Regions from separate parts of the Peptacetobacter sp. AB845 genome, predicted to be linked through region 2. Evidence: a T-box and tRNA genes for the amino acid it is inferred to sense, from the RefSeq annotation. Region 2 holds a T-box; the other regions hold tRNA genes.
What was found. A T-box is a leader RNA that pairs with one kind of tRNA and senses whether it is charged. The one in region 2 lies ahead of pheS (phenylalanine--tRNA ligase subunit alpha), so its partner is inferred to be a tRNA-Phe.

Region 1 (3,234 bases), 620 kb from region 2:
TCAAAACCGAACAGCAGATAATTCTCCCTAGAAAGGAGGTGATCCAGCCGCACCTTCCGATACGGCTACCTTGTTACGACTTCACCCCAGTTATTGATTCCACCTTCGACGACTTCTCCCAAAAGGTTAGATAGTCGGCTTCGGGTGTCTCCAACTCCCATGGTGTGACGGGCGGTGTGTACAAGACCCGGGAACGCATTCACCGCAGCATTCTGATCTGCGATTACTAGTAACTCCAGCTTCATGTAGGCGAGTTTCAGCCTACAATCCGAACTGAGAATGGCTTTAAGGGATTTGCTCCACCTCACGGCTTGGCTGCCCTCTGTACCATCCATTGTAGCACGTGTGTAGCCCTAGGCATAAGGGGCATGATGATTTGACGTCATCCCCACCTTCCTCCAGGTTATCCCTGGCAGTCTCTCTAGAGTGCCCAACTAAATGATGGCAACTAAAGACAAGGGTTGCGCTCGTTGCGGGACTTAACCCAACATCTCACGACACGAGCTGACGACAACCATGCACCACCTGTCACTTCTGTCCCCAGAGGGAAAGAGGAGATTAGTCCTCGGTCAGAAGGATGTCAAGCCTAGGTAAGGTTCTTCGCGTTGCTTCGAATTAAACCACATGCTCCGCTACTTGTGCGGGTCCCCGTCAATTCCTTTGAGTTTCACACTTGCGTGCGTACTCCCCAGGCGGAGTACTTAATGCGTTAGCTGCGGCACCGAAGGGGGTAACCTCCGACACCTAGTACTCATCGTTTACAGCGTGGACTACCAGGGTATCTAATCCTGTTTGCTCCCCACGCTTTCGTGCCTCAGCGTCAGTTACAGTCCAGAAAGCCGCCTTCGCTACTGGTGTTCCTCCCAATATCTACGCATTTCACCGCTACACTGGGAATTCCGCTTTCCTCTCCTGCACTCAAGTCAGACAGTATCAGGAGCTTACTACGGTTGAGCCGTAGCCTTTAACTCCTGACTTGAAAGACCGCCTACGCACCCTTTACGCCCAGTAAATCCGGATAACGCTAGCCCCCTACGTATTACCGCGGCTGCTGGCACGTAGTTAGCCGGGGCTTCCTCCTCAAGTACCGTCATTATCTTCCTTGAGGACAGAGCTTTACGACCCGAAGGCCTTCATCGCTCACGCGGCGTTGCTGCATCAGGCTTGCGCCCATTGTGCAATATTCCCCACTGCTGCCTCCCGTAGGAGTTTGGACCGTGTCTCAGTTCCAATGTGGCCGATCACCCTCTCAGGTCGGCTACTGATCGTCGCCTTGGTGGGCCATTACCCCGCCAACAAGCTAATCAGACGCGGGTCCATCCTGTACCGAAAAATCTTTGATATAAAAGTCATGCGACCCTTATATATTATCCCGTATTAGCATACCTTTCGGTATGTTATCCGTGTGTACAGGGCAGGTTGCCCACGCGTTACTCACCCGTCCGCCGCTCTTCTCCGAAGAGAATCGCTCGACTTGCATGTGTTAGGCACGCCGCCAGCGTTCATCCTGAGCCAGGATCAAACTCTCAAAATAAAATTTCTTCGAAATTTTATATCGCCAACGAATTTTTCGCTAATGCTCAAAATTCCGTTGCTCAAAATAAAATTAGTTTGTTAAATCCGCTCAGATGTTATCTCAAAATATCTGGCATGGTTTGTATGGCGTTCGAATTATTCATTCGAACTAAATATATCTGCTATTCAGTTTTCAAAGTTCATAATCACTAATAATATAGCTCAGTAGCGGTAACAGGAGTCGAACCTGTGACCTTTCGGGTATGAACCGAACGCTCTAGCCAACTAAGCTATACCGCCATGTTCTATGGTGCCCAGAGGCGGAATCGAACCACCGACACGGGGATTTTCAGTCCCCTGCTCTACCGACTGAGCTATCTGGGCATAATCATAATAAGTGGGCCTAGCTGGACTCGAACCAGCGACCTCACGCTTATCAGGCGTGCGCTCTAACCACCTGAGCTATAGGCCCATAAATGGTCGAGGTGAAGGGACTCGAACCCCCGGCCCCATGGTCCCAAACCACGTGCGCTACCAAACTGCGCTACACCTCGATTTTTGGTTCTATATGGCAGGGGTAGAGGGACTCGAACCCCCGGCGCACGGTTTTGGAGACCGACGCTCTACCAACTGAGCTATACCCCTATGTTTTTTTTAGATAAAAAAAGATGGACCATCAGGGACTCGAACCCCAGACCTACCGGTTATGAGCCGGGCGCTCTAACCAACTGAGCTAATGGTCCATAAAATTGGTCGAGGTGAAGGGACTCGAACCCCCGGCCCCATGGTCCCAAACCACGTGCGCTACCAAACTGCGCTACACCTCGATTTAAATATAAATGGCGGAGAAGGAGGGATTCGAACCCTCGCACCGGTGTTACCCAGCCTAAACCCTTAGCAGGGGCTCCTCTTATAGCCTCTTGAGTACTTCTCCTAATATGGCGGAGAGGGTGGGATTCGAACCCACGGTGCCGTTAAGCATCACTGGTTTTCAAGACCAGCTCCTTAAACCACTCGGACACCTCTCCATATTAAAAAATGATCTATCCGCGATTCGAACGCGGGACACCTTGATTAAAAGTCAAGTGCTCTACCGACTGAGCTAATAGACCATAAAAAATGAGCGCAGAAGGATTCGAACCTTCGACACACGCCTTAGAAGGGCGTTGCTCTATCCAGCTGAGCTATGCACCCATATCAAATATTTGGAGCTGGTGATAGGACTCGAACCTACAACCTGCTGATTACAAGTCAGCTGCTCTACCAATTGAGCCACACCAGCATATTGGCGGGAATAACAGGACTCGAACCTGTGACCCAATGATTAACAGTCATTTGCTCTACCAACTGAGCCATATTCCCACATTTTTAGTATTTATTTTTTTATAAAGTGGCGACTCGGATGGGGTTCGAACCCACGACCTCCAGCGTGACAGGCTGGCATTCTAACCAACTGAACTACCGAGCCACTTTATTTGGTGGGGTTAACAGGGCTCGAACCTGTGACCCCCTGCTTGTAAGGCAGATGCTCTCCCAGCTGAGCTATAACCCCATTTTGGAGCGGGTGAAGGGGATCGAACCCTCACAGCTGGCTTGGAAGGCCAGAACTCTACCATTGAGCTACACCCGCATATTTAGCTGGTGACCCGTAGGAGAATCGAACTCCTGTTACCACCGTGAAAGGGTGGTGTCTTAACCGCTTGACCAACGGGCCATTTA
Region 2 (3,234 bases):
CTCTATTGTTGAAATAGTTGTTCCTAAAAAATGGATGGGCAAATCTCTTATAGAGCTAGAGCTTAGAAGTAGATACGAAATAACAGTTCTTGCTATAAAGAGCGGAAAAGAAATAAATGTAACTCCTTCTCCAGAAGAAAAACTTGAGGGTGGAAATATACTTGTAATAATAGGTAAAAACTCAAGCATTAGAGATATAATAAATCAAAATATTGAAACTGTGGGGAGAAGATAATTTATGGTAGAAATAACTAGTAAGGACAATGAAAAAATAAAAAATACCAAACTTCTTCTAAAATCAAAAAACAGAAATAAAGAGAGCAAATTTATAATAGAAGGATATAGAATATTAACGTTAGCTTTTGAGCAAAAGGATATTATAGATTATGTCTTTATAAATGAGGATTTTGAAAATAAAGAAGAACACAGAGAATTTTTAAAAAAATTAGAAGATGCAAATATAAAAGTATATAAGACAACTAATAAGAATTTTAAAGATATGGTAGATACTGAAAACACTCAGGGTATACTAGCAGTTGTTTCTTATCAGAAAAAGACTCTTGAAAAGAATCTAACTGATGATGATAAATACGTTATAGTATTAGATAGAATTCAGGACCCTGGTAATATGGGAACAATAATAAGAACAGCAGATGCAGCAGGTGCAGATGCGATAATAACTTTAAAAGGATGTGTCGATATATACAACCCAAAGGTAATAAGATCTACAATGGGTTCTATATTTAGCATGAATATAATTCCTGCTGAAAGAGATGAGATGTTATCTACATTAAAATCTAAAGGTATAAAGATTGTATCAAGTTGGCTTGATACAGAAAACTGGTACGATACTGTAGATTATGGGGATAAAGTTGCACTTGTAATAGGAAATGAGGCTAATGGAATTGATGATGTTATAGCCGAAAATTCTGATTTACTTGTAAAGATACCTATATATGGAAGTGCAGAATCTTTAAATGCGGCGATAAGTTCAGCAATTCTAATGTATGAAATCAAAAAATCACTTGTCTAAAAGACAAACAATATGTTATAATCATAGGGAATTGTAAAAACAATTACAAAAATTAAAAATAATTGACATTGATAGAGAAAAGTACTGTGAACCATTTCAGTAAAGAGATAGATTGTCGTTGGCTGTGAGCAATCTTCTGAAATATCATGGGAAGTTCACTCTGGAGTTTCCATACTGAAGTCGATTTGATGTGTAAGTTTGGACGTATAGGATGCGTTAAATCTTTTGAGGTGGTCTAATATAATTTATTAGACTACTAGGGTGGTACCGCGGAATTATAGTCTTTCGTCCCTAGCTGGGATTGAAAGACTTTTTTTATGAAAAAAATAAGAAAATAAATTTTCGCAAAGAAAAATAAGAAAAACTATTTATGAAAGGGTGATTTTAAAGATGCAGGAAAAACTTCTTGAATTACAGAAAAATGCATTAGCTGAAATAGCACAGGCTGACAGTATAGAAAAAGCTGAAAGTCTTAGAGTTAAATACCTTGGTAAAAAGGGAGAACTTACAATAATATTAAAAGGAATGGGAAAATTATCTGCTGAAGAAAGACCAGTTGTTGGTAAAGTAGGTAATGAAGTTAGAACAGCAATAGAAGAAGGAATAAACAACGCTAAAACTGAGCTTAAAAAAGCAGAACAGGCTAAAAAATTAGCAGAAGAAGTAATAGATGTTACAATGCCTTCAAAAGAATTTAAAGTAGGTAAAAAACATCCTATAACTAAAATAATAGATGAAGTAACTGATATATTCATAGGAATGGGATTCTCAATAGCAGAAGGTCCAGAAGTTGAAACAGTTAGAAATAACTTCGATGCATTAAATGCTCCAAAAGACCATCCATCAAGAGATATGTCAGATACATTCTACATAAATGATGATTTATTATTAAGAACACAGACTTCTCCAGTTCAGATAAGAACTATGGAAAAAGAAGATTTACCAATAAAAATAATAGCTCCTGGAAGATGCTTCAGATCAGACTCTCCAGATGCTACACATTCTCCAATGTTCCATCAGATAGAGCTTCTAGTTGTTGGAAAAGACATAACTATGACAGAATTCAAAGGAACTTTAAACACATTCGTTCAGAAATTATTCGGAAGTGAAACAAATACAAAATTCAGACCTCACAACTTCCCATTCACTGAACCAAGTGCGGAAATAGACGTAACTTGCTTCAAATGTGGTGGTAAAGGTTGCCCAGTTTGTAAAGGAGAAGGTTGGATAGAAATATTAGGTGCAGGTATGGTACATCCTAATGTACTTAGAAACTGTGGAATAGATCCAGAAGTTTACAGTGGATTCGCAGCAGGTATGGGTGTTGAAAGACTTGCAATGCTTAAATACGGTATAGACGACATAAGATTATTATTCGAAAATGATGTTAGATTCTTAGATCAGTTCTAATTTGATGAAATAGGGAGGAAAAATTAAATGTTAGTATCAGTAAAATGGTTAAGAGATTACGTAGATATAGATATGGACGTAAAAGAATTTGCCGATATGATGACAATGACAGGGACTAAAATGGAAACTGTTGAATACTTCGGTGAAGATATAGAAAATGTTGTAGTTGGGAAAATATTAGAAATAAACCCACATCCAAATGCAGATAAATTAATAGTAACAAAAGTTGATGCTGGAGAAAAAGTTCTTCAGATAGTAACAGGAGCAAAAAATGTAAAAGTTGGAGACTATATACCTCTAGCAATACATGGAGCTAAACTTCCTGGTGGAATAAAAATAAAAACAGGAAAATTAAGAGGCGAAGTATCAGAAGGTATGATGTGTTCTGCAGCTGAACTTGGAATAGATGAAAAATACGTTGAAGAATACAAAAAGAACGGAATATTCCTTCTTGATTATGAAGATAGTTATGAAACAGGTAAAGATGTTAAAGAAGTTCTTAGCATAAATGATGCTGTTATAGACTTCGAATTAACATCAAATAGACCAGACTGCAGATGTGTAATAGGTATAGCTAGAGAAGCAGCTGTAACAGTTGGTAAAAAAGTTAAATACCCAGAAGTATCTGTTAAAGAAGAAGCTGATGAAGCAATAGATTTCGATGTGCAGATAGAAAACCCAGAATTATGTAGAAGATATGCAGCTAGAATAGTTAAAGATGTTAAAATAGCTCCATCTCCATACTGGATGCAGAGAAGATTAATAGAAGCTGGTGTAAGACCTATAAACAA
Region 3 (3,234 bases), 480 kb from region 2:
GATTTTCAGTCCCCTGCTCTACCGACTGAGCTATCTGGGCATATTTTATCAAAAAATAAAAATAAAGTATGGTGCGGATGAAGGGAGTCGAACCCCCACGCCGTAGGCGCTAGATCCTAAGTCTAGTGCGTCTGCCAATTCCGCCACATCCGCATATGCTTGGCGGAGAGGGTGGGATTCGAACCCACGGTGCCGTTAAGCATCACTGGTTTTCAAGACCAGCTCCTTAAACCACTCGGACACCTCTCCATGTATAAAAAAATGGTGATCTATCCGCGATTCGAACGCGGGACACCTTGATTAAAAGTCAAGTGCTCTACCGACTGAGCTAATAGACCACAAAAAATAAAAATGGCTGGGGATATAGGATTCGAACCTATGCATGCATGAGTCAGAGTCATGTGCCTTACCGCTTGGCGAATCCCCAACATTGGTAAATATTAAGTTATGTGTTTTGGTGAGCGCAGAAGGATTCGAACCTTCGACACACGCCTTAGAAGGGCGTTGCTCTATCCAGCTGAGCTATGCACCCACAAAACTGAATTAATAAAATATGGTGCGGATGAAGGGAGTCGAACCCCCACGCCGTAGGCGCTAGATCCTAAGTCTAGTGCGTCTGCCAATTCCGCCACATCCGCGTATATTTTATTTTGGTGGAGGATGGTGGATTCGAACCACCGAAAGCGATGCTAACAGATTTACAGTCTGCCCCCTTTGGCCACTCGGGAAATCCTCCATATTTGGAGCTGGTGATAGGACTCGAACCTACAACCTGCTGATTACAAGTCAGCTGCTCTACCAATTGAGCCACACCAGCACATTGGCGGGAATAACAGGACTCGAACCTGTGACCCAATGATTAACAGTCATTTGCTCTACCAACTGAGCCATATTCCCACATTTTTAGTATTTATTTTTTTATAAAGTGGCGACTCGGATGGGGTTCGAACCCACGACCTCCAGCGTGACAGGCTGGCATTCTAACCAACTGAACTACCGAGCCACTTTATTTGGTGGGGTTAACAGGGCTCGAACCTGTGACCCCCTGCTTGTAAGGCAGATGCTCTCCCAGCTGAGCTATAACCCCATTTTGGAGCGGGTGAAGGGGATCGAACCCTCACAGCTGGCTTGGAAGGCCAGAACTCTACCATTGAGCTACACCCGCATATTTAGTTGGTGACCCGTAGGAGAATCGAACTCCTGTTACCACCGTGAAAGGGTGGTGTCTTAACCGCTTGACCAACGGGCCATATTTTATTTTGGTTGCGGAGGTAGGACTTGAACCTACGACCTTCGGGTTATGAGCCCGACGAGCTGCCAACTGCTCCACCCCGCGATATTGTATGAGTGCCGAAGACCGGAATCGAACCGGTACGGGAGGATAAGTCCCGCAGGATTTTAAGTCCTGTGCGTCTGCCAGTTCCGCCACTTCGGCTTAAATCATATTTAGTTGGAGGCGACATCCAGATTCGAACTGGAGATCAAGGAGTTGCAGTCCATTGCCTTACCGCTTGGCTATGTCGCCGAAAAGTGATCTATCCGCGATTCGAACGCGGGACACCTTGATTAAAAGTCAAGTGCTCTACCGACTGAGCTAATAGACCATATATTTTTTGGGGTGGATGATGAGATTCGAACTCACGGCCTCCAGAGCCACAATCTGGCGCTCTAACCAACTGGGCTACATCCACCACAAATGGTCGAGGTGAAGGGACTCGAACCCCCGGCCCCATGGTCCCAAACCACGTGCGCTACCAAACTGCGCTACACCTCGAAAAATATTTACTTGGTGGACCATCAGGGACTCGAACCCCAGACCTACCGGTTATGAGCCGGGCGCTCTAACCAACTGAGCTAATGGTCCTCATTATCTTGGTAGCGGTAACAGGAGTCGAACCTGTGACCTTTCGGGTATGAACCGAACGCTCTAGCCAACTAAGCTATACCGCCACACTATATGGTGCCCAGAGGCGGAATCGAACCACCGACACGGGGATTTTCAGTCCCCTGCTCTACCGACTGAGCTATCTGGGCATTTGGCGGAGAGGGTGGGATTCGAACCCACGGTGCCGTTAAGCATCACTGGTTTTCAAGACCAGCTCCTTAAACCACTCGGACACCTCTCCATATTTACAAAAGTGATTCATCTGGGACTCGAACCCAGGACTCCCTGATTAAGAGTCAGGTGCTCTACCAACTGAGCTAATGAACCAGATTAATCATCATTTTTTAATTTATTTATAACATTATATTGGCTGGGGATGCAGGACTCGAACCTACGAATGTAGCAGTCAAAGTGCTATGCCTTACCGACTTGGCGAATCCCCAACATGGTGAGCGCAGAAGGATTCGAACCTTCGACACACGCCTTAGAAGGGCGTTGCTCTATCCAGCTGAGCTATGCACCCACATCAACAATGCTTTTGGAGCGGGAAACGAGATTCGAACTCGCGACTTCGACCTTGGCAAGGTCGCGCTCTACCGCTGAACTATTCCCGCACATTATATTATATTTTTTGATATGCACTTTACATGGTGCGGATGAAGGGAGTCGAACCCCCACGCCGTAGGCGCTAGATCCTAAGTCTAGTGCGTCTGCCAATTCCGCCACATCCGCGTATATTTTATTTTGGTGGAGGATGGTGGATTCGAACCACCGAAAGCGATGCTAACAGATTTACAGTCTGCCCCCTTTGGCCACTCGGGAAATCCTCCATATTTGGAGCTGGTGATAGGACTCGAACCTACAACCTGCTGATTACAAGTCAGCTGCTCTACCAATTGAGCCACACCAGCACATTGGCGGGAATAACAGGACTCGAACCTGTGACCCAATGATTAACAGTCATTTGCTCTACCAACTGAGCCATATTCCCACATTTTTAGTATTTATTTTTTTATAAAGTGGCGACTCGGATGGGGTTCGAACCCACGACCTCCAGCGTGACAGGCTGGCATTCTAACCAACTGAACTACCGAGCCACTTTATTTGGTGGGGTTAACAGGGCTCGAACCTGTGACCCCCTGCTTGTAAGGCAGATGCTCTCCCAGCTGAGCTATAACCCCATTTTGGAGCGGGTGAAGGGGATCGAACCCTCACAGCTGGCTTGGAAGGCCAGAACTCTACCATTGAGCTACACCCGCATATTTAGTTGGTGACCCGTAGGAGAATCGAACTCCTGTTACCACCGTGAAAGGGTGGTGTCTTAACCGCTTGACCAACGGGCCATATTT

Region 1: it encodes a tRNA-Phe, which carries the amino acid that the T-box ahead of pheS (phenylalanine--tRNA ligase subunit alpha) is inferred to sense. The anticodon was not compared.
Region 3: it encodes a tRNA-Phe, which carries the amino acid that the T-box ahead of pheS (phenylalanine--tRNA ligase subunit alpha) is inferred to sense. The anticodon was not compared.

The regions. Positions count from the first base shown of each region.
Region 1 is NZ_CP180001.1:566,422-569,655, reverse strand. Features, by position in the region: rRNA gene ACK2WO_RS02965 (16S ribosomal RNA) at 32-1,534, opposite strand; tRNA gene ACK2WO_RS02960 (tRNA-Met) at 1,742-1,815, opposite strand; tRNA gene ACK2WO_RS02955 (tRNA-Phe) at 1,824-1,899, opposite strand; tRNA gene ACK2WO_RS02950 (tRNA-Ile) at 1,914-1,987, opposite strand; tRNA gene ACK2WO_RS02945 (tRNA-Pro) at 1,993-2,069, opposite strand; tRNA gene ACK2WO_RS02940 (tRNA-Trp) at 2,085-2,160, opposite strand; tRNA gene ACK2WO_RS02935 (tRNA-Ile) at 2,185-2,258, opposite strand; tRNA gene ACK2WO_RS02930 (tRNA-Pro) at 2,266-2,342, opposite strand; tRNA gene ACK2WO_RS02925 (tRNA-Ser) at 2,356-2,449, opposite strand; tRNA gene ACK2WO_RS02920 (tRNA-Ser) at 2,455-2,543, opposite strand; tRNA gene ACK2WO_RS02915 (tRNA-Lys) at 2,555-2,627, opposite strand; tRNA gene ACK2WO_RS02910 (tRNA-Arg) at 2,636-2,709, opposite strand; tRNA gene ACK2WO_RS02905 (tRNA-Thr) at 2,722-2,797, opposite strand; tRNA gene ACK2WO_RS02900 (tRNA-Asn) at 2,802-2,877, opposite strand; tRNA gene ACK2WO_RS02895 (tRNA-Asp) at 2,907-2,983, opposite strand; tRNA gene ACK2WO_RS02890 (tRNA-Val) at 2,992-3,067, opposite strand; tRNA gene ACK2WO_RS02885 (tRNA-Gly) at 3,072-3,145, opposite strand; tRNA gene ACK2WO_RS02880 (tRNA-Glu) at 3,155-3,229, opposite strand.
Region 2 is NZ_CP180001.1:2,492,528-2,495,761, reverse strand. Features, by position in the region: gene ACK2WO_RS11705 (potassium channel family protein) at 1-235, shown strand, start outside; gene ACK2WO_RS11700 (TrmH family RNA methyltransferase) at 239-1,033, shown strand; T-box leader at 1,093-1,329, shown strand; gene pheS (phenylalanine--tRNA ligase subunit alpha) at 1,424-2,443, shown strand; gene pheT (phenylalanine--tRNA ligase subunit beta) at 2,471-3,234, shown strand, end outside.
Region 3 is NZ_CP180001.1:426,448-429,681, forward strand. Features, by position in the region: tRNA gene ACK2WO_RS02000 (tRNA-Phe) at 1-40, opposite strand, end outside; tRNA gene ACK2WO_RS02005 (tRNA-Leu) at 70-153, opposite strand; tRNA gene ACK2WO_RS02010 (tRNA-Ser) at 161-249, opposite strand; tRNA gene ACK2WO_RS02015 (tRNA-Lys) at 263-338, opposite strand; tRNA gene ACK2WO_RS02020 (tRNA-Gln) at 353-427, opposite strand; tRNA gene ACK2WO_RS02025 (tRNA-Arg) at 456-532, opposite strand; tRNA gene ACK2WO_RS02030 (tRNA-Leu) at 555-638, opposite strand; tRNA gene ACK2WO_RS02035 (tRNA-Tyr) at 652-736, opposite strand; tRNA gene ACK2WO_RS02040 (tRNA-Thr) at 742-817, opposite strand; tRNA gene ACK2WO_RS02045 (tRNA-Asn) at 822-897, opposite strand; tRNA gene ACK2WO_RS02050 (tRNA-Asp) at 927-1,003, opposite strand; tRNA gene ACK2WO_RS02055 (tRNA-Val) at 1,012-1,087, opposite strand; tRNA gene ACK2WO_RS02060 (tRNA-Gly) at 1,092-1,165, opposite strand; tRNA gene ACK2WO_RS02065 (tRNA-Glu) at 1,175-1,249, opposite strand; tRNA gene ACK2WO_RS02070 (tRNA-Met) at 1,261-1,336, opposite strand; tRNA gene ACK2WO_RS02075 (tRNA-Leu) at 1,349-1,435, opposite strand; tRNA gene ACK2WO_RS02080 (tRNA-Cys) at 1,452-1,525, opposite strand; tRNA gene ACK2WO_RS02085 (tRNA-Lys) at 1,532-1,604, opposite strand; tRNA gene ACK2WO_RS02090 (tRNA-His) at 1,615-1,691, opposite strand; tRNA gene ACK2WO_RS02095 (tRNA-Pro) at 1,698-1,774, opposite strand; tRNA gene ACK2WO_RS02100 (tRNA-Ile) at 1,788-1,864, opposite strand; tRNA gene ACK2WO_RS02105 (tRNA-Met) at 1,874-1,950, opposite strand; tRNA gene ACK2WO_RS02110 (tRNA-Phe) at 1,959-2,034, opposite strand; tRNA gene ACK2WO_RS02115 (tRNA-Ser) at 2,038-2,126, opposite strand; tRNA gene ACK2WO_RS02120 (tRNA-Lys) at 2,140-2,212, opposite strand; tRNA gene ACK2WO_RS02125 (tRNA-Gln) at 2,253-2,328, opposite strand; tRNA gene ACK2WO_RS02130 (tRNA-Arg) at 2,332-2,408, opposite strand; tRNA gene ACK2WO_RS02135 (tRNA-Gly) at 2,425-2,499, opposite strand; tRNA gene ACK2WO_RS02140 (tRNA-Leu) at 2,534-2,617, opposite strand; tRNA gene ACK2WO_RS02145 (tRNA-Tyr) at 2,631-2,715, opposite strand; tRNA gene ACK2WO_RS02150 (tRNA-Thr) at 2,721-2,796, opposite strand; tRNA gene ACK2WO_RS02155 (tRNA-Asn) at 2,801-2,876, opposite strand; tRNA gene ACK2WO_RS02160 (tRNA-Asp) at 2,906-2,982, opposite strand; tRNA gene ACK2WO_RS02165 (tRNA-Val) at 2,991-3,066, opposite strand; tRNA gene ACK2WO_RS02170 (tRNA-Gly) at 3,071-3,144, opposite strand; tRNA gene ACK2WO_RS02175 (tRNA-Glu) at 3,154-3,228, opposite strand.